DNA from 3 places in the Arthrobacter sp. Soil_C_49 genome. Region 2 is predicted to be linked to each of the others. Evidence: riboswitches for the same ligand, from Rfam matches in the RefSeq annotation. Region 2 holds a riboswitch; each other region holds the start of a gene.
The links. A riboswitch is a leader RNA that binds a small molecule or an ion and turns the genes downstream of it on or off. The one in region 2 is predicted to bind thiamine pyrophosphate.

Region 1 (6,236 bases), on a different contig from region 2:
GAAGACCTCTTCCTTCAGTGACCACGGAGGTGGCCTGGTGCGGATACTACAAGGTACACGAGCGCTGGTCCGGGCTGTGTTCCTGCTGGCCGCCCTGCTCCTGGCGTCTGCCTGGCCAGCTGCCGCAGCGCCGTCGCCGGGCGAGGGCACGCAGTCACTCCTTGGCAATGACGTGTCCTGGCCGCAGTGCGGCAAGGACCTTCCCAAAGGCCAGGCGTTCGCAATCGTGGGTGTCAACAACGGCGTGGCCAACACCACCAACCCGTGCCTCACTGAGCAGCTCGCATGGGCGGCAGGCTCATCCGGCGCCACTGAGCAGCCAAAAGTTTCTTTGTACGTCAACACCGCCAACCCCGGCAAGGCAGGCTCGTGGTGGCCCACCAGCGATGAGTATCCCGTCGGGTCCCCGGTCGACAACCCCTACGGCTCCTGCAAGGCCAAGGACTACGGCAAGGCCTGCGCCTACATGTACGGCTATGCCAAAGCCTGGGATGACGCCTACATCCGCGGCATCAGCAACCCTGCTGATTACGTCTGGTGGCTGGACGTGGAAACCGGGAACAGCTGGTCCACCACGGACAAGGACGCCAACCGCGCCGTCCTCGAGGGTATGACCGACTTCTTCAACAGCATCGGTGCCGAGGGAGTGGGCATCTATTCGACCGGCTCACAGTGGAGCCAGATCGTGGGAACCGTCAACAGCTCAAGCAACCTGTACTGGCTGCCCAGCTGGCTCGCCGGCGCCCGCACCCTTACCGGCGCCAAGGGCAACTGCTCCGACCCGCCGCTGACGCGGGGCGGCGACGTCGAGCTCACCCAGTTCGTGTCCCGCGGGTTCGACTACGACTATTCCTGCTCCTGAACAACAACACAGAAACTACCGCAGCCCCGAGACAGCAACCCCGTGCTGCCAGTGCAAAAAGCAGGCCAGGTCCCAGTCAGCTTCCCAGCCAGACCATGTTCCACGTGCCCGCCCACACGGCAGCCGCGCAGGCAGCCCCGGCCATCAGCACCCCGCCGCCCAGCACCCACGCATCCAACCGGCTGTAGGTTGACTCGCGGGCCCAGGTCCGCGTTCCGCCGCCGAAACCGCGGGCCTCCATGGTCACCGCCAGCCGCGATGCGCGCCGGATGGCCTGGACCAGCAGACCGAAACTTTGCCCCAGCGTCGCCTTCACCCGCTGCACCACACTGCCACGCGAGCCCACACCACGGGCGCGGCGGGCCATCCCGATGGTCTGCCATTCCTCAGCCAGCAGTCCCACAAGGCGCATGGCCGCCAAGGTTCCCAGCACGAACCGGTGCGGGAGCCGTGCCTTTTGCGCCAAGGCGTCGGCCAAGTCAGTGGGGTCGGTGCAGCTCATCAGCAGCACCGCGGGCAGCGCAATCGCCACCCCGCGCAGCATAAACCCTGCCCCCAGCTCCAGCGAGCCTTCGCTCATGGTCCAGATGCCGACGTCGATCAGCGTCCTTCCGCTGTCCGGCGCCAGGATGGAGGTGCTCCAGCCGCCCACGGCCGCGGCGATGATCAGCGGCCAGCCGCGCTGCCAGAGCAGCGTGAGGGTCAACCCGGCCAGTGGAAACAGCAGGAGTTCACAGGCGAGCGCCACGGAGGCGGACACCCAGTCGATGGAGAGCGCCAGCACTGCGGTCACCAGGAAAACGGCGGCAAACTTGCTCAGGGGGTTGGCCCGGGTCAACAGGGCATGGTTTCCCTGCAGGTTCAGCTCCTGCCTCATGACGCCACCGCCTGCGCCGCAGCCATCCTCAGCTCTGTTCCGCCCAGGGCTGCCGTGAACTCGGCATCATGGGTCACCGACACCACGGCAGTGCCGGCGTCGAGGAGCTCGGTCAGGAATGAGGCCAGCTCCGCCCAGGTGTTGGCGTCCTGGCCGAACGTAGGTTCGTCCAAAACCAGGACCTGGGGATGCGCGGCCAGGACCGTGGCCACGGAAAGCCGGCGCTTTTCGCCACCCGAAAGAGTGTACGGATTGGCGTCCACGAGCTCCGTCAGCCGCAAACGTTCGAGCAGTTCGTCCACACGCTCCGTCCCGTGGCCGAGGTGCCGCGGGCCAAACAGGAGTTCATCCAGCACCTTGCCCGTAACGAACTGGTGCTCGGGCTCCTGGAATACGGTGCCCACCCGCTCGATCAGCTGCTCCGCCTTCCACTGGTAAGGATCAATCCCGGCGCCCCGGCCAAGCGCCAGGGTGGCGGAGACCTTGCCGGCCACGGGCTCCAAAAGACCGGCAAGAGTCAGGGCAAAAGTCGATTTTCCTGCCCCGTTGGGACCCGTGATGGCGAGCGCCTGCCCGGCGCGGACCTGCGCGCTGATATCCTGCTGCACCGGCAACGGCGGCAGCTTTCGGAATCCCTTACGGCGGGCACGTTCTCGTGAGACCGCCAGCTGCTCGGCGGCAAGCAGCAGATCGCCGGTCCCCGAAGCCGGGACGGCCGCACGCTGCCGGGTCTCCGGGACGTAACCGGGAACCCATACTCCGGCCGCTATCAGCATGCTCCGGGCCTCGGTGAGCACGCGGTCCGGCGGCCCGTCCAGGAGCACGGCGGGGTCGGTGGACGAACCGGGCTGCAGCACCACAATCCGGTCCACCAGGTCCTTCCACACGGACACCCGGTGCTCCACCACCACCAGGGTCGCCCCGGTCTTGTCCAGGCAGCGCGCCACAGCGTCGCGGACCTCAAGCACCCCCGCGGGGTCAAGGTTGGCTGTCGGTTCGTCAAGGAGGATCAGCCCGGGCCGCATCGCAAGGATGCCGGCGAGCGCCAGCCGCTGTTTCTGCCCGCCGGACAGGGCCGACGTCGGATGGTCCAGCGGCAGGTGGGACAGGCCGACGTCGTCCAGCGCCTCGTGCACGCGGGTCCAGATGTCGTCGCGGGGCACGGCGAGGTTCTCGGCGCCGAAGGCAACGTCGTCACCCACCCGGGAGAGGACCACCTGCGTCTCCGGGTCCTGCTGCATCAGGCCGGCGCGGCCGCGCTGCTCACGGGGGTAGGCTCCGTCAACCAGCAGCGAACCGGACTCGTCGGATTCGGAGGCCTCGCCGTCGTCGTTAACATCGCCCAGGACGCCCGCCAAGGCATGGAGAAGGGTGGACTTGCCCGCCCCGGACGGACCGAGGAGGAGCACCCGCTCCCCCGGCTGGATGTCCAGGTCAAGGGCACGGACCGCAGGCTTGGCACGTCCGGCATGCCGCCAGCCCCAACCGCGGGCGCTGACGGCCGCCGGACGCACCGCAACCGGCACGCCGTGATGGGAGGGAGCGCTCATCAGGAGAAGGCGGGCTCCGTTGCTGCCTTGCGCGAGGCGAACGAGCTGAGGACACCGGTCTTCGCCAGGCCGCGCGTGGCGATCCAGGACAGGGTACCGGCGATGATGGCGCCGGAGACGGCTGTGAAGATGATGTACGCCAGTTTGTCGCCGCCGGAGTAGGCGATGTTCCAGCCCCACGGGGCGAAGGAGTCGTTCAGGCCGCAGAACAGCCCGGCGCCGGCACCGGCAAGCAGCGACACCGGCAGGTTGAACTTCCGGTACACGAAGATGGCGAAGATGATTTCTGCGCCCAGGCCCTGGACAAAGCCGGAAAAGAGCACGGAGGCGCCGTACTGCGAGCCCATCAGCAGCTCGCCGGTGGCGGCCACGGTTTCGCAGAACAGCGCCGCGCCCGGCTTGCGGATGATGAGCATGCCCAGCACCGCCGGGATCATCCAGCCGCCGGCGATCAGGCCGGTCAGGGGCGGGTAGACGGCGTTCATGGGGGCTGAGACTGCCGCGGCTCCCTGGGACCAGGCCCAGAAGATAACGCCGCCGGCGATGGCGATCAGGGCCGCCACTACGATGTCCACGACGCGCCAGGACTTGCTGGTGGTCTTCTTTACTGCTGTTGTTGCCATGCGATCCTCCTGAGGAACAGGAGGGGAAAGTGCGGCAAGGGCACTGACTGCCGTTGCCGGACTTCGAGAACTCGACTCCCTTGCGCCGGTACTAACCGGATCAGGTTCGAGGGTCTGCGGCTGTCCGCACTCTCAGCGCCCACCTGCGGATCCTGGCATTGCCAGTGATGCCCGACGGCGGCGCTCCCCTGTCGTTAATTGATTCTGTGGGTAGATAAATAGCCCTGCTGGGCGTGGTCCAGTTTACACCGGAGGAGGGGTAGATTGTGGGCCATGACTGCCAATGCGCCGGATATGACTGAGTTCGATCCCGATTCTGATGCCACCCAGCCGGAGGGCTCCCTGCAGGCGCTCATCGCGCGGATTGAGGGCGAAATCCGGGAGCTCCAGTTTCCCCGGTTTTCGATGGACGACGCATTGAACCTGGGGCTGCTGCTGGTGGAACTGGGCAAGGAGGACCAGCTCCCCATCGCCATCGACATCACCAAGGGTGACCAGGTCCTGTTCCATGTGGCCCTGCCGGGCGCCACTCCGGACAACGAGTTCTGGATCCGGGCCAAGCAGCGCACCGCCGCCCGGTACGAGGTCCCGTCCCTGCTGGTGGGGCTGCGCGGACGGCTTCGCGGCGGCAGGATCGAGGACCAGGGCTGGTTCGACCAGACCACGTACGCGGCGCACGGGGGTTCCTTCCCGGTCTACGTCACAGGGGTGGGCGCGGTGGCCACCGTGACTGTTTCGGGGCTTCCCCAGGTGCAGGACCACAACATGGTGGTCCAGGCCCTCCGCGAAGTCCTCGGCTCGATGGGCGCCGACTGACGCCTTCTCTGAGCTGGACAATGTCGGGGCAAGGAGGGTGCCATGAACGGTCCTGGCGACGAAAACCAGGTGCGGGCGGCGGTGGATAAAGCCGAAGACGAGATGATCTACATTGGTCCGGACCACCCCTACTATCCCCTGCTCGCCGAACTAGTGGCCGCCGTCGGGAAAGCCTGGCAGCAGGGATATGAGCAGGGCCGGCACGGCGGGACCCACACCAACCCCTATACCTGGAACAGCCCGGAGGCGTGAACGCCGGGTAGGAAGCGTACTTAGCTTTTATTAGTAATCATGCTTACTATGTTGTTCCCGGCTTTAGAGGAGTACAGGTTATGGCGGTCAGCACCCGCGCCACCGAAGCGAGGACGGGCCTGCAGAAGGCCACCCTTGCCAGCGGCACCGTCTTCCTGCTGCTTGGAATCCTGGGATTCATTCCGGGCATCACCGCCAACTACGGTTCCCTCCGCTTTGCCGGCCCTGGCTCCGAAGCCGAGCTGTTCGGAATCTTCCAGGTGTCCGTCCTGCACAATGCCGTCCACGCCCTGTTCGGAATCGCCGGCCTGGTGATGGCCAGGACGCACCGGCAGGGGCGGAATTTCCTCATCTACGGGGGCGTCGCCTATCTGTTCCTTTGGCTCTATGGCCTGTTGATCGCCGATGACCTGCCGGCAAACTTCCTCCCGGAAAACAATGCGGACAACTGGCTGCACCTGGTCCTGGGCCTGGCCATGATCGCCCTTGCCATTCTGCTGTCCCCCAGGACCGTCCCCGGCAGCCCGTCCCGTGACCCGGACAGGGACACGGATGCATGAACGCCCACCAAAGCCCGCTGTCGAAGACGCAGCAATGCCGCCCGCCCAAAGGAGCATCATGAAAATCCCGGAGTCCCGAGGCCCCATCAGCAGCACGCTGTTCAGCGCCCTGAAGCACGAACCAGGCACCGACGAAGCAGTCGCAGCCGTGGATGAACTGCACTCGCTGGTCACACCCCACATGGCGGTGTCCTCGGACATCATCGGCGACGACGACGTCCAGGCGGCCCTCTTCTGCCTCTACGAACTGCACTATTCCGGGCTGGAGGGCGTGAGCGACGAGTGGGAGTGGGAACCGGGACTGATCCAGGTCCGCCGCCTGATGGAGCGGCCGTTTGAGGCGGAGCTCCGGGCTGCCGCGGCTTCCGCCGCCGGCGAGATCAATGTTCCGCCTGCCGGGGAGCTGACCAGCGATGCCGTGGCGGACATCCTGTTCGGCCTCGCTGCCACCGATACCGGGCCCAGCGTCTCCCGTTTTGTGGCCAAGAAGGCGACGCTGGACCAGCTCAAGGAATTCCTGATCCACAAGTCCATGTACCAGCTCAAGGAGGCGGACCCGCACACCTGGGCCATCCCCCGCCTCACCGGCAGGGCCAAGGCTGCCCTCGTGGAAATCCAGGCCGACGAATACGGCGGCGGACGCCCCGAACGCATGCACAGCGTTCTTTTCTCCCGCACCATGCGGGGCCTGGGCAT
Region 2 (6,236 bases):
GCGGAGAGAGGGGCCACGCAGATCGAGTACCTGTCTATTGTGCCAGATGAGCGCCCGGATTTCGACTTGACACCCCGCCCGCCGATTGCGGGCGGGAACTAGGAAGTCCAGACGTAGAGGCCACTGCGTTCCGAGTCGTCGATGCCGCCGGCAAGTTCAGCCAACTGCTGGACGTAGGTCCGGGCCTGGGCCGAGTCGAAAGGCATGTCCTCCTGGGCCGCCCACCGTTCGGCGACGTCATCCAGGACGTTGCCTTCCCCTTCGGTTTCGTAGGTCAGCAGGTCCGCGAGCGCGCGGACCATGGCCGGAGGTACCGCCAGGAGCGAATCGCTGGCCACGTCCACCATGGTCAGCTCATAGTCCGCTCCGCCGGCGTGCACGGCTGCGCCGGCAAACTCCCCGAGCTGCTCGACTTCAAAGTCGCTGATGTCAGGGATCCGCAGGGCGTGGGCAGCCGGCTGGCTGCCGCCCTGGTCCAGCATCCCGGCGCGCTTCAGCGCACCCGCATGGTCAGCGACAAAGATCTCGGTGAAGCCCATGGGAATTACCCTCATTCCGTTGACGGTTCGGTCACTGGGGCGGGCAGCGCCTGCCGCCCCGGCCGTTGGGCTTCAGCCTAGTACAGGCCGGCCCGCCCCTGGCGCGGCAACGCCTGCCGGGCGCGGGTCCCGCGGGGCATATCAGCGGACCGTGACCCGGATGTTGTTGCGCCAGGGATCCTCGAAACGGAGTTCAGCGCCGGTGTGGTGGGAAGGCACCCCGGCGACCTTCAGCCGGTCAGCCAGCGCCCCGACGTCGTCCCCGGCCGGAACCTCGATGAGCACTTCGCCCAGGCCCAGCGTGTCCTTGCGCGGGCCGGCGCCGCGGCTGTTCCAGACGTTCATGGCCATGTGGTGGTGGTAGCGGCCGGCGGAGACAAAGAGTGCCTGCCCGTGCCAGCCGGCCGTTTTCTCGAACCCGAGGATGCCCACGTAGAAGTCACGCGCCAGCTGGACGTCGCCTACCTGGAGGTGGACGTGGCCCACCCCGGCAACAGTTCCGCGCTGGCGCTCCAGCGATTCCTCGGTGAGGTGCTGCTCCAGGTAGCGCTGCGGCGGCAGGGCCAGGCTGTCCATCACCACATCGGTGCCGTTCCAGGACCAGTTGCTGCGCGGGCGGTCCCAGTAGAGCTCAATGCCGTTGCCTTCGGGATCGTTGAAGTAGAAAGCCTCGCTGACGAGGTGGTCGGCGCTGCCTGTGAAGGAGCGCGGCTCGAACCGGGCGGCCGTGGCGATGGTGGCGGCGAGGTCGGCCTGGTTTTCAAAGAGCAGCGCTGTGTGGAAGAGGCCGGCCTCGCCCCTGCCGGGCAGGTTCAGCCCGGGGGCGGGCGCAAGATGGACCAGCGGCTTCCGGAGCCGGCCGAGGTACAGGCCGCCGTCCTGTTCGGTGATGACCTCGAGGCCGAGGGCGCGCTGGTAGTAGTCGGTCATGACCTTCATGTCGCCCACCTTGAGCATCACGGTGCCCATGGTGAGGTCGGCAGGAAGAAGATCCTGGGTGGCGGCTTCTGCAGTCATTGTGAAAACTCCCGGTACTGTGGCCCGTCGGGTTGGTGGGCCTGTCACTGTTAAAATTACTTGAAGCTTCAATTTATTCCAAGTGGTTTCCGGGCCTTCGCCTGGGTCAGCGCACGACGTGCCCTTCCAGCACCACATGGGCCGGCTCCTGCACGGTTTGCAGAACCCGGCGCGGGTCCTCCCGGCACAGGACGACGTCGGCCCGGGCACCTTCCTCGAGCACGTCAGCGCCCAGCCACTTCCGGGCGCCCCAGCACGCGGCGTCGAGGGCGGCGGGTGCGGGCAGTCCGGCGTGGTGGAGGGCCAGGATTTCGTCCCCGATCCTGCCGTGCCTGATGACGCTGCCCGCGTCCGTGCCGGCGTAGATCTTCACCCCGGCTTCGAAGGCCTCCAGCACCCGTTCCGCGCGCCGTTCCCACAGGGCGCGCATATGGGCGGCGTACCGGGGGAACTTGGGCTCGGCCTGCGCAGCGATGTCCGGGAAAGTGGCGATGTTGATGAGGGTGGGCACGATGGGAACATCCTGCTCCACGAACCGTGGAATGTGCCGTGGCAGCAGTCCCGTGGCATGTTCGATGCAGTCGATGTCCGCGTCCAGCATCTGGTCCAGGGTCTCTTCGGCGAAGCAGTGCGCGGTGACCCGCGCGCCTTCATCGTGCACCGCCCGGACGGCGTCCTTGACGACGGCGGCGGGAAACGACGGCGCCAGGTCACCGGCGCCGCGGTCTATCCAGTCCCCCACGAGCTTGACCCAGCCGTCGCCGTCGCGCGCCTGCTTCCGGACGGCCTCCACCAGGCCGTCGGGTTCCACTTCCTCAGCGAAGCCGCGGAGGTACCGGCGGGTCCTGGCCACGTGCCTCCCGGCACGGATGAGCACCGGCGCCGCACGACTCCCCTGGAGGAAGCGGGTGTCTACGGGGGAACCCGCATCCCTGACCAGCAGAGTGCCCGCTTCCAGGTCGGTCCGTGCTTGCTCTTCCGCCGTCGCTTCATCGACGGCGCCCCCGGTTCCCAGGCCGATGTGGCAATGGGCGTCAGCAAAACCCGGCAGCACCCAGCCGTCCAAAATTCTGGCCGGTTCCGCCGCCGGCCGACGGAACGTGAGCCTGCCGCCAACGGACCAGAGCCCGCGTACCTCGGTGTCCGGCCCGGTCAGCACGGCGCCGTTGAACTGGATGGTTTCTGCCATGGATCTTCCTCTCTTTCCCGCCCGAAAGGCTAGCACCGCCGGATATGACACAGGCAGTCCAACGAGCTGTGGTAGCTTCTTGGTGACCACACGGGTGCCCTTGCAGGGGCTGAGATCGGGCTGATGCAGCCTGCGACCGTTGAACCTGTCCGGGTAATGCCGGCGAAGGAAGTGAGTATTCCTTGAGTACATCAAATGCACAGCTTAACCCTGCCCAAAATCCGTCCGGCGCAACGGCGGGTGGCCAGGTCCAGCCTCCGGTCACGCAGTCGCTGAAGTCCCATTCCCTGGCGTTCGTCCAGGACGCGGCGGCCGGAATCCGGGTGCCGGTCACGGAAATTGAGCTGGCGGATTCACCGAACGGCCAGCCGAACGGACCGTTCCGTGTCTACCGCACCGCCGGTCCGGGGAGTAATCCCGTCCGCGGCCTCACGCCGTTCCGCGCGGAGTGGATTGAAGCACGCGGGGACACCGAAAAGTACAGCGGGCGCGGGCGGAACCTGCTCGACGACGGCCGTTCTGCCGTCCGCCGCGGGGCGGCGAGCGCCGAGTGGAAGGGCGCGCGGCCGGTGCCCCGCCGCGCCGTCGACGGCAAAACCGTCACGCAGATGCACTACGCACGGCAGGGCGTGATCACCCCGGAGATGCGGTTCGTGGCACTGCGGGAGAACTGCGACGTGGAGCTGGTCCGCAGTGAAGTGGCTGCCGGCCGGGCCATCATTCCGAACAACATCAACCACCCGGAGTCCGAGCCGATGATCATCGGCAAGGCGTTCCTGGTGAAGATCAACGCGAACATCGGAAACTCGGCGGTCACCAGTTCGATCGCCGAGGAGGTGGACAAGCTGCAGTGGGCCACCCAGTGGGGCGCGGACACGGTGATGGACCTTTCCACCGGCGACGACATCCACACCACGAGGGAATGGATCATCCGCAACTCCCCCGTGCCGATCGGGACCGTCCCCATCTACCAGGCACTTGAGAAGGTCAACGGGGAAGCAAACGCACTGACATGGGAGATTTTCCGCGACACCGTCATTGAGCAGTGCGAACAGGGTGTGGATTACATGACCATCCACGCTGGCGTCCTGCTCCGGTACGTTCCCCTGACGGCCAACCGGGTAACGGGCATCGTGTCCCGCGGCGGTTCGATCATGGCCGGCTGGTGCCTGGCGCATCACCAGGAAAACTTCCTCTACACGCACTTCGACGAGCTCTGCGAAATCTTTGCCAAGTACGACGTCGCCTTTTCCCTGGGGGACGGGCTGCGGCCGGGGGCGACGGCGGACGCCAATGATGCGGCACAGTTCGCCGAACTGGATACGCTGGCCGAGCTCACGCAGCGGGCGTGGGAATACGACGTGCAGGTGATGGTGGAAGGCCCCGGGCACATCCCGTTCCACCTGGTGAGGGAGAACGTCGAGCGCCAGCAGGAACTGTGCAAGGGTGCCCCGTTCTACACCCTGGGTCCGCTGGTCACCGACGTGGCGCCCGGCTATGACCACATCACCTCGGCCATCGGCGCCACGGAGATCGCCCGCTACGGTACCGCCATGCTCTGCTACGTCACCCCCAAGGAACACCTGGGCCTGCCCAACAAGGACGACGTCAAGACCGGGGTGATCACCTACAAGATCGCGGCCCACGCGGCAGACCTCGCCAAGGGCCACCCCGGCGCGCACGAACGCGATGACGCCCTGTCCAAGGCGCGGTTCGAGTTCCGCTGGCGCGACCAGTTTGCGTTGTCCCTGGACCCGGTGACGGCCGAGGCATTCCATGACGAGACACTGCCTGCCGAGCCGGCCAAGACGGCGCACTTCTGTTCCATGTGCGGCCCCAAGTTCTGCTCCATGCGGATCAGCCAGGACATCCGGGATGAGTATGGTTCCGCAGCGGCACAGGCGGCACTGGCCGATGCCGCAGCGGGCATGCGGGGCAAGAGCGAGGAGTTCCTGGCGGCCGGCGGCAAGGTCTACCTGCCGGAGCTGAGCGTCCCCTCCGGCAGCTGACGCCTCAGGACGCCCAGGGTGCCTGCACCGTGCCCACGTCGCGGATGAAGGACCTGATGATACGGTCCCCCTCCACGGAATCGTGGGGCCGGTGCCCTCCCGCCGCTGTGCGGTGCAGGGCGCCGGTCTCCCGCAGGTATCCGGCGATCTCCTCGTAGAGCGGTTCCCATCCCCCGGTGAGGACCAGGGTGGGCACGCCGGGAACGATGTGCAGCGGGGCTTCCCAGGCGGGGGCCTGCAGCCGGAGCCGCCTGGCGGAACGTTTCTCCTCGGCTGTGGCCGGCTGCTGCAGGTCGGTGGCGTAGACGCGCCGGACGAACTCGCGCTGGAAGTCCTGGTCGCTCATCTGGTGCCGGGCGTCGAAGAGCGGCTGCATGAGGCCGATGTGGGCCGCTGTGGCCGGAAGTTCGGCGGTCAGCGACAGGCAGGCCGGTTCCACCAGCGTCAGGGAAAAGACCAGGTCAGGGCGTTCGACGGCGGCCAGCATGGCCGCGATGGCGCCTTGGGAATGTGCCACGACATGCCCTCCGGCGGCGCCCCGGCCGTCGTCGGCCAGCGACCGCAGCACAATCCTGGCGTCCTCCTCGAAGGAGGATTCAACCGGCTCAGCCACCGGGTCATAGCCGTGGCGGCGGAGGAACAATGCGTCGTAGGACAGTGCCATTCCGTGCTGGCGCGGCCAGGCGGCGGAGCCGAAACTGCCGGCGCCGTGCACGAACACTACCCTCTGCTTGAACATGACCCAACCCTATTCCACGGCACTGACTTCCCCCGGGAACCATCCCAAGTGAGTAGCGCCAAGTGTCGTTATGAACCGTCAAAACGACACTTGGCGCTACTTGGTTGGGACAGCGGCTACTTGCCGAGGAACTTGTCGAAGCCCTTGGGCAGGTTCAGCTGCGACGGATCGAAGTCGCCGGACTGCTGGCCGAACGCGGCGCCGGTGGGCAGGGCCTTGGCAGCGTTGGCGCGCCGGGCCTCGGCGTCCTTGCGCTCCTGGGCAGCCTTCGCCGGGTTGCCGGACTTGGCCTTCTTTTTGGGGGCATTCTTGGCGTTCTTGCGGGCGCCACCGCCGGCCCCGGGCATGCCCGGCATCCCGGGCATGCCCGGCATCCCGGGCATGCCCGGCATGCCGCCCTGGGCCATCTTCTTCATCATCTTCTGGGCCTGCGCAAAACGCTCCAGCAGGCCGTTCACCTCGGAAACGTGCACGCCGGAACCGCGCGCGATGCGGGCGCGGCGTGAACCGTTGATGATCTTCGGGGCCAGGCGCTCGTGCGGCGTCATGGACCGGACAATGGCTTCCACACGGTCAATTTCCCGCTCGTCGAACTGCTCGAGCTGCTGGCGGATGTTCTGCGCGCCGGGCATCATCATGAGCATCTTCTTCATGGAACCCATGTTGCGGATCTGCTGCATCTGGGCGAGGAAGTCCTCGAGGGTGAAGTCCTCCTGGTCGGCGAATTTCTTCGCCATCCGGGC
Region 3 (6,236 bases), on a different contig from region 2:
CTGCCGTCCGGACAGGGCGGTTATTTCCGAGGAGAGCCATGCTTTCGTTGACCATCGTGGTGCTGGTGACAGCAGCCGCAGGTTTCATCGTCTGGGCAAACGACAAACGCCATACCAAATACGGAGTTGGCGTCCCGGCCGGCGTCGCCGTGGGTGTGGGAGCGTTGAGCTGGGTCATCCTGATGGCCGCAGGTTTCGGGTACCGTCCGGGGCTGACCTGGATGCCGTGGATCCTGCCCATGGTCCTCGGCTCCGCGGCGGCGGTGGCGGCAGTCATCTACCTGGGCCGCACCCGTGCCAAGAAGGATCTGGAACGGCTCACCGCGGCTTTGAAGCTCTAACCAAGAGAACCATCGGACGTGACCACTACCCTCCCGGGGGCAGTGGTCACGTCCGGTTAAAGGGCGGCAGGGTGTTTGCCCGGCTCGGCAACGGCATGGACCGCGGCCGCGGCCTCACTCACTGCCTCTGCCGCCCCCACATCGCGGGCGGTGACCTCTCCCCCGGCGTCATGCGAGGTGTAGCGGAGGAACACCCTGTTGTACCGCCAGTCCAGGTCGGGGTGGTGGTTCTGTTCCTCGGCAAGGCGCCCGACGGCGGCAATCAGCTCCAACGCGGCAGCCGACGTCGGCATCTTGTACACCGTCACCAGGGCCCCCTTGCGGTAGCGCCAGTGGGGCAGGACGGCCAGGGCGTCCTCGAGCCGTTCGGGGGAAAGAACGTCCTTGCTGGACATGGCTGCTCCTCAGTTGCGGTGCGCATGCCCCGGCTGCCGCCGTGCGCCGGAGAGGCTACAGGAACTCGGCCCGGCCTTCCATGGCCGACGACGCCAGTGCATGTTCGCGGCGCGGTATCCTGCCGGCCGTCTTCGCCAGCCTACCGGCGATCACCGCGTGTTTGAAGGCCTCCCCCATCACCGCAGGATTCTGGGCACGGGTCACCGCAGTGGCCAGCAGGACGGCGTCGCAGCCCAGCTCCATGGCGAGGGCCGCGTCCGAGGCGGTCCCGATGCCTGCGTCCAGCACCACAGGAACCGAGGCCCGGGACACAATCAGTTCAATGTTGTGCGGATTCAGGATGCCCAGGCCGGTGCCGATGGGTGATCCGAGCGGCATCACGGCCGTGGCCCCGAGGTTTTCGAGCCGGAGGGCCAGGACAGGATCGTCGTTGGTGTAGGCGAACACCTTGAAGCCCCTGTTGACGAGCTGCTCGGTGGCGTCCACCAGTTCGACGGCGTCCGGCAGGAGGGTCTGTTCGTCGGCGATGACTTCCAGCTTCACCCAGTCCGTTTCCAGCGCCTCACGGGCCAGTTCTGCCGTCAGCACGGCGTCCCGGGCAGTGAAGCAGCCGGCGGTGTTGGGCAGCACCCGGATGCCATGGTCCAGCAGCAGCTGGAACAGCGTGCCTGTTTCCGCCGTCGAGTAGCGGCGCATGGCCACCGTGGTCAGGCTGGTGCCGGAAGCGAGGAGTGCTGCGCCGAGGCCGTCCAGGCTGGGTGCGCCGCCGGTGCCCATAATCAGCCGGGAGGACAGTTCCACGCCGTCGATGACCAGCGGGTCCTGGAGCGCGGAGGAGGACGCAGCGGTGATGGTTTCGCTCATGGGTCAGCCTCCCTGCACAGCCGTGACGAGTTCAACCTCGTCGCCGTCCGCGAGCGCGGTGGCAAACCACTGGCTCCGCGGCACTACCTGCGCGTTGTGTGCCACGGCCACGCCGAGCTTCTGCCCGTCGGTGGCCTGGCCGTCAGCCCCGAGGGGCCTTCCTGTGACCTGGCTGACGAGCTGCGCGATGGAAGCACCGTCCGGCACGGGGTGCCGGGTTCCGTTCAAGGTGATGTTCATGCTGTTTCCTTTGTGGGCGGTAGGTGGCTCAGGCGGCCGGTTGGGTAGGGGTGGTTGCGGCTGGGGCAGGAGTTTCGTTGAATCGGGCGGGGCTAAAGGGCGCCCAGCGGGGATCTTCGCGGCCGTCCAGGAGGTCCCGGCAGATGGCGGCGGCGGCCGGCGTCAGGTGGACGCCGTGCCTGAAGAACCCGGTAGCGATGATGAGCCCGGGAAGGTGTCCGCCGGACTGGCCCGCGCCTTCCGTTGCGGGCACCCGGCCCAGCAGCGGCGCATTGTCCGGCGTTCCGGGCCGGGCCCGGGCGGTGCATTCGAGCAGCTCGAGTTCGGCGACGGCGGGAAGCAGCACCTGCGCGTCGCGGAGCAGCTGGTAGACGCCACCGGCGGAAACGGCGCCGGGGGTAGAGGGCGCGTCTTCGCGCTGCGTTGCCCCGATCACCACCGTCCCGTCCCGGCGGGGAACGATATACACCGGGACCCCGCGCACCAGTCCGCGGACGGTGGAGGTCACCAGCGGTTGCAGATGCCGGGGCACGGCGAGCCGCAGGATGTCCCCGTAAACAGGCCGCAGCGGAAGCTGCAGGCCCTCCGGGAGGAACCCCAGTTCCGCCGCGTGCAGCCCGTTCGCCACTACGGTCTCTGCGGCCTGGACGGTTCCGCCGCCGGCCAACCGGACGCCGGCAACAGCGCCGTCCTGCCACAGCAGCGCTGCCGCTTTGTCCGGCACCGAGTAACCGTCGACGGCGCCGGCTACTCCTGCGTGATCCTGCCGGGACCCGCTGCGGGCACCTTCGCCCCTGGTTCTTCCCACGCCGTGGCCGGCGAGCGCGCGCCGCAGGCAGTCCACCAGCAGCCGCGGATCCACCTGGTGATCGGCCGGGGTGTCCAGCGCACAGGCGATGGCCGGGCTGAGCAGTGGCTCCCGCCGGCGGGCTTCGCGGACGGTGAGCGGTTCCACGGTGAGTCCGTTCGCCTGCTGCACCGCGCGCAGGTCCATCAGCGCGCGGCGGTCGGCGGCGTCGGCACCCACGGCGAGGGTCGGCGTCGTGATGTATCCAGGATCGGCACCGGATGCTGCGCGGAGGCCGGCCACAAAAGCGGGCCACCGGGCCGAGGCGTCCAGCATCAGCTCGAGGAGCTCTTCTTCCTGGTAGTGCAGTTCGCTGACGGGCGCGAGCATTCCGGCGGCGGCCCAGCTGGCGCCGGTACCCGGGGCGTCGTCGATGAGCACCACGGAGCGCCCCGAGCGTTGCGCCTCCCAGGCGATGCCGTGGCCGATCACTCCGCCGCCGATCACGGCGACGTCAGCCCGGATGATGCCCGAAGGTATGGACGGTTTATGCGGTGGGGCCGGGGTCGACGGTGCGCGCATGTGTCTCCTTCCCTACGCCGGTACTAGCCGGATCAGGTCAAGCGGTCGGCTCTGACGCCCTCTCAGCCCGGCGCTTTATGACAGCTGCCGCGGGCTCCCGCAGTACGAGGCAAGTGTAGAGGAACTAGGCTTGCCCCCATGAATGTGTCCCACACTCCTGCCGCCGGCACCGATGTCCTCAGCACCACCAAAATCAGCAATGGCCTCAACTCAGCGCACCTGTACCTCTGCACGGATGCCCGCAAGGACCGCGGCGATTTCGGGCAGTTCGTGGACGCCGCGTTTGCCGGTGGCGTGGACATCATCCAGCTCCGGGACAAGACCATCGAGGCCGCGGAGGAGCTGGAGCTCCTGGCTGTGCTGAAGGAAACCGCGGAGCGGCACGGCCGGCTGTGGGCCGTCAACGACAGGGCCGATATCGCCGTGCTGTCCGGCGCGCCGGTGTTCCATATCGGCCAGAAGGACCTCCCCCTGGCCACCGCGCGCACCCTGCTCAACGGCAATGCGGCCATCGGACTGTCCAGCCATGCACCAGAGCAGGTGGACGCCGCCCTCGCGGCTGCTGCCGGGCCCGCGGGGTTGGACTACTTCTGCGTGGGTCCGGTGTGGGCCACACCCACCAAACCGGGGCGGGCCGCGGTCGGACTTGAGCTGGTGAAGTACGCCGCCGCGGCTGCGGGCCCTGCGGGGCAGAAAGGACAGGCCGACGGCGGTGTCCCCTGGTTTGCCATTGGCGGCATCGACCACAGCAACGTGGAGCAGGTGGTGGAGGCGGGCGCCCGGCGCATTGTGGTGGTCCGGGCCATCACGGAGGCCGACGATCCTGCGGCCGCCGCCGCATCGCTCCTCGCGGCCTTGGATGCGCCCGGTTCCTGAGGCTGCCCCGGCCGCCGGCGGTCCGGCCCGCTGACGCTCGTAACCGTGCTTTTACCCCGCGCCCTTCCCGGCCCGGGTGCCTGCATTATCGCCGGAATTCGAGTTAGGCTGATTTTCGTGTCACACCATCGGCTGGCTCCCAACGTCCACGAGCACAATAACGCGCTCGAGGCGGCGCTCAGTGCGCTGCGGACCGAACTGGAGCTGCCCGGCGCCTACCCTGACGATGCCGTGGCTGATGCCAAAGCAGCCGTGGAATCCCTGCAGCTGCCTGCCTACGACCTGACCGCCGTCGAGTTCGTTACCATTGATCCCGCGTCCTCCACCGACCTGGACCAGGCACTGTTCATCGAGCGCGACGGCGACGGGTACCACGTGCTCTACGCCATCGCCGACGTGCCCGCATTTGTTAGCCCGGGCGGACCATTGGATGCGGAAACACGCCGTCGCGGGCAGACGTTCTACGCCCCCGACGGGCGGATCCCGCTGCATCCGGAAATCATCAGCGAGCAGGCCGGCAGCCTTCTTCCGGACCAGGACTGTTCCGCATTTGTCTGGGATTTCCGCCTGGACAACGCCGCCGAGGTCACCTCCGTCGCTGTCAGGCGGGCGCGTATCCGCAGCCGGGCCAAGCTCAGTTACAAGGGCACGCAGGCCGAACTCGACGCCGGAACGGCCCCGCCGGTGCTGCAGCTCCTCAAAGAGGTGGGGCTCAAGCGTGTGGAGCTGGAGCGGGCCCGCGGCGGCGCCAGCCTGAACATGCCAGACCAGGAGATCGTCCAACTGCCCGACGGCGGCTACCGGATCGCTGCCGCTCCCCAGCTTCCCGTGGAGGACTGGAACGCGCAGATCTCGCTGATGACCGGGATGGCAGCCGCCCGCCTCATGCTGACAGGGAAGGTAGGCATCCTGCGCACCATGCCCTCGCCCGATGAACGCTCCCTGAACCATTTCCGGCTGCAGACCGAAGCCCTGGGCAAGCCCTGGGACGGCGAAGTCAGCTACGGCGAGTACCTGCGGAGCCTGGACCCCACCGATCCCCGACAGCTGGCCATCATGCACTCCGCCGGCATGCTGTTCCGCGGTGCCTCCTACACGGCCTTTGATGGATCCGTGCCCGAAGATGCCATCCAGTCGGCCATCGGCGCAGCCTATGCGCACACCACTGCCCCCTTGCGCCGCCTGGTGGACCGCTTTGTCCTGGTGATCTGCGAGGCCTTGAGCAATGGCGGCAAGGTTCCCGGCTGGGCGCGCGAAGCCCTGCCAACGTTGCCCGACATCATGGCCGGGTCCGACCAGCTCGCGTCGCGGATGGAGAAAATGGCCCTGGACACCGTGGAGGCGGCCCTGCTGGTCAACCACGTGGGCCAGGAGTTCAACGCGATCGTCATTTCCGGGTCGAAGCCGCAAAAGGACAACGGTAAGAACGGGAACGGCAAGAACGGCAACGGCAACGGGAACGGCGGTACGGGCACCATCCAGATCGCGGACCCCGCGGTGACAGCCCGCTGCGCCGGCGAACTGGAGCCCGGAACCAAGGTCCGGGTGCGCTTGGTCTCGTCCAATATCGCAACGCGGGAAGTCCATTTCGAGCTGGTGCAATAGCAGCACCGGGGCGGTGTTGAAGGCCCAAAGCCGGTATTTCAGCTCCCTGCAGCTAGACTGAAGGAGTAGAAATGGATGCCCGGTCGTTGATTTCCTTGATTTGAAACCAACAAGCCCGCCCCTACGCGATCTTGAGATTTACCCGCTGGTCACCAGTGCCAGCATTTAGATAGCCCGCGATCGGCTTCCACTGGAATTGCTTGTGCGCCCGAGCGTGCTCCGGAACAGCCTCACGGCAGGCCCGTTGAGCAGGCAGCGCCATTGCCCAAATGAATAAGGAAACTCCCCAGTGAGTGAATTGCATACCCACCAGCTTCTGACCGACGAGTCCGGCACCGAAACCATCGAGCCGGAAGAGACCATCATCTCGGACGAGAAGCCGCACGAGATCGCGGAAAAATCCTTCGCGGACTACAACGTGCGCGCAGACATCGTCGAATCCCTGGCCGACGCCGGGATCACGCACCCCTTCCCCATCCAGGCCATGACCCTGCCCGTGGCCCTGTCCGGCCACGACATCATCGGCCAGGCCAAGACCGGTACCG

Region 1: another riboswitch for thiamine pyrophosphate. It lies ahead of AC3A4Z_RS20675 (ECF transporter S component); the one in region 2 lies ahead of thiC (phosphomethylpyrimidine synthase ThiC).
Region 3: another riboswitch for thiamine pyrophosphate. It lies ahead of AC3A4Z_RS05455 (FAD-dependent oxidoreductase); the one in region 2 lies ahead of thiC (phosphomethylpyrimidine synthase ThiC).

The regions. Positions count from the first base shown of each region.
Region 1 is NZ_JBDGJZ010000017.1:101,502-107,737, reverse strand. It holds gene AC3A4Z_RS20690 (glycoside hydrolase family 25 domain-containing protein) at 44-862, shown strand; gene AC3A4Z_RS20685 (energy-coupling factor transporter transmembrane component T family protein) at 939-1,739, opposite strand; gene AC3A4Z_RS20680 (ABC transporter ATP-binding protein) at 1,736-3,289, opposite strand; gene AC3A4Z_RS20675 (ECF transporter S component) at 3,289-3,912, opposite strand; TPP riboswitch at 3,972-4,112, opposite strand; gene AC3A4Z_RS20670 (heme-degrading domain-containing protein) at 4,186-4,728, shown strand; gene AC3A4Z_RS20665 (hypothetical protein) at 4,771-4,980, shown strand; gene AC3A4Z_RS20660 (DUF4383 domain-containing protein) at 5,061-5,540, shown strand; gene AC3A4Z_RS20655 (iron-containing redox enzyme family protein) at 5,599-6,236, shown strand, end outside.
Region 2 is NZ_JBDGJZ010000005.1:138,214-144,449, forward strand. It holds gene AC3A4Z_RS10580 (hypothetical protein) at 99-539, opposite strand; gene AC3A4Z_RS10585 (VOC family protein) at 681-1,556, opposite strand; gene AC3A4Z_RS10590 (amidohydrolase family protein) at 1,663-2,745, opposite strand; TPP riboswitch at 2,826-2,933, shown strand; gene thiC (phosphomethylpyrimidine synthase ThiC) at 2,928-4,754, shown strand; gene AC3A4Z_RS10600 (alpha/beta hydrolase) at 4,759-5,493, opposite strand; gene ffh (signal recognition particle protein) at 5,610-6,236, opposite strand, start outside.
Region 3 is NZ_JBDGJZ010000002.1:440,616-446,851, reverse strand. It holds gene AC3A4Z_RS05475 (hypothetical protein) at 39-341, shown strand; gene AC3A4Z_RS05470 (4a-hydroxytetrahydrobiopterin dehydratase) at 398-736, opposite strand; gene AC3A4Z_RS05465 (thiazole synthase) at 792-1,601, opposite strand; gene thiS (sulfur carrier protein ThiS) at 1,605-1,841, opposite strand; gene AC3A4Z_RS05455 (FAD-dependent oxidoreductase) at 1,870-3,210, opposite strand; TPP riboswitch at 3,203-3,321, opposite strand; gene thiE (thiamine phosphate synthase) at 3,349-4,086, shown strand; gene AC3A4Z_RS05445 (RNB domain-containing ribonuclease) at 4,204-5,691, shown strand; gene AC3A4Z_RS05440 (DEAD/DEAH box helicase) at 5,981-6,236, shown strand, end outside.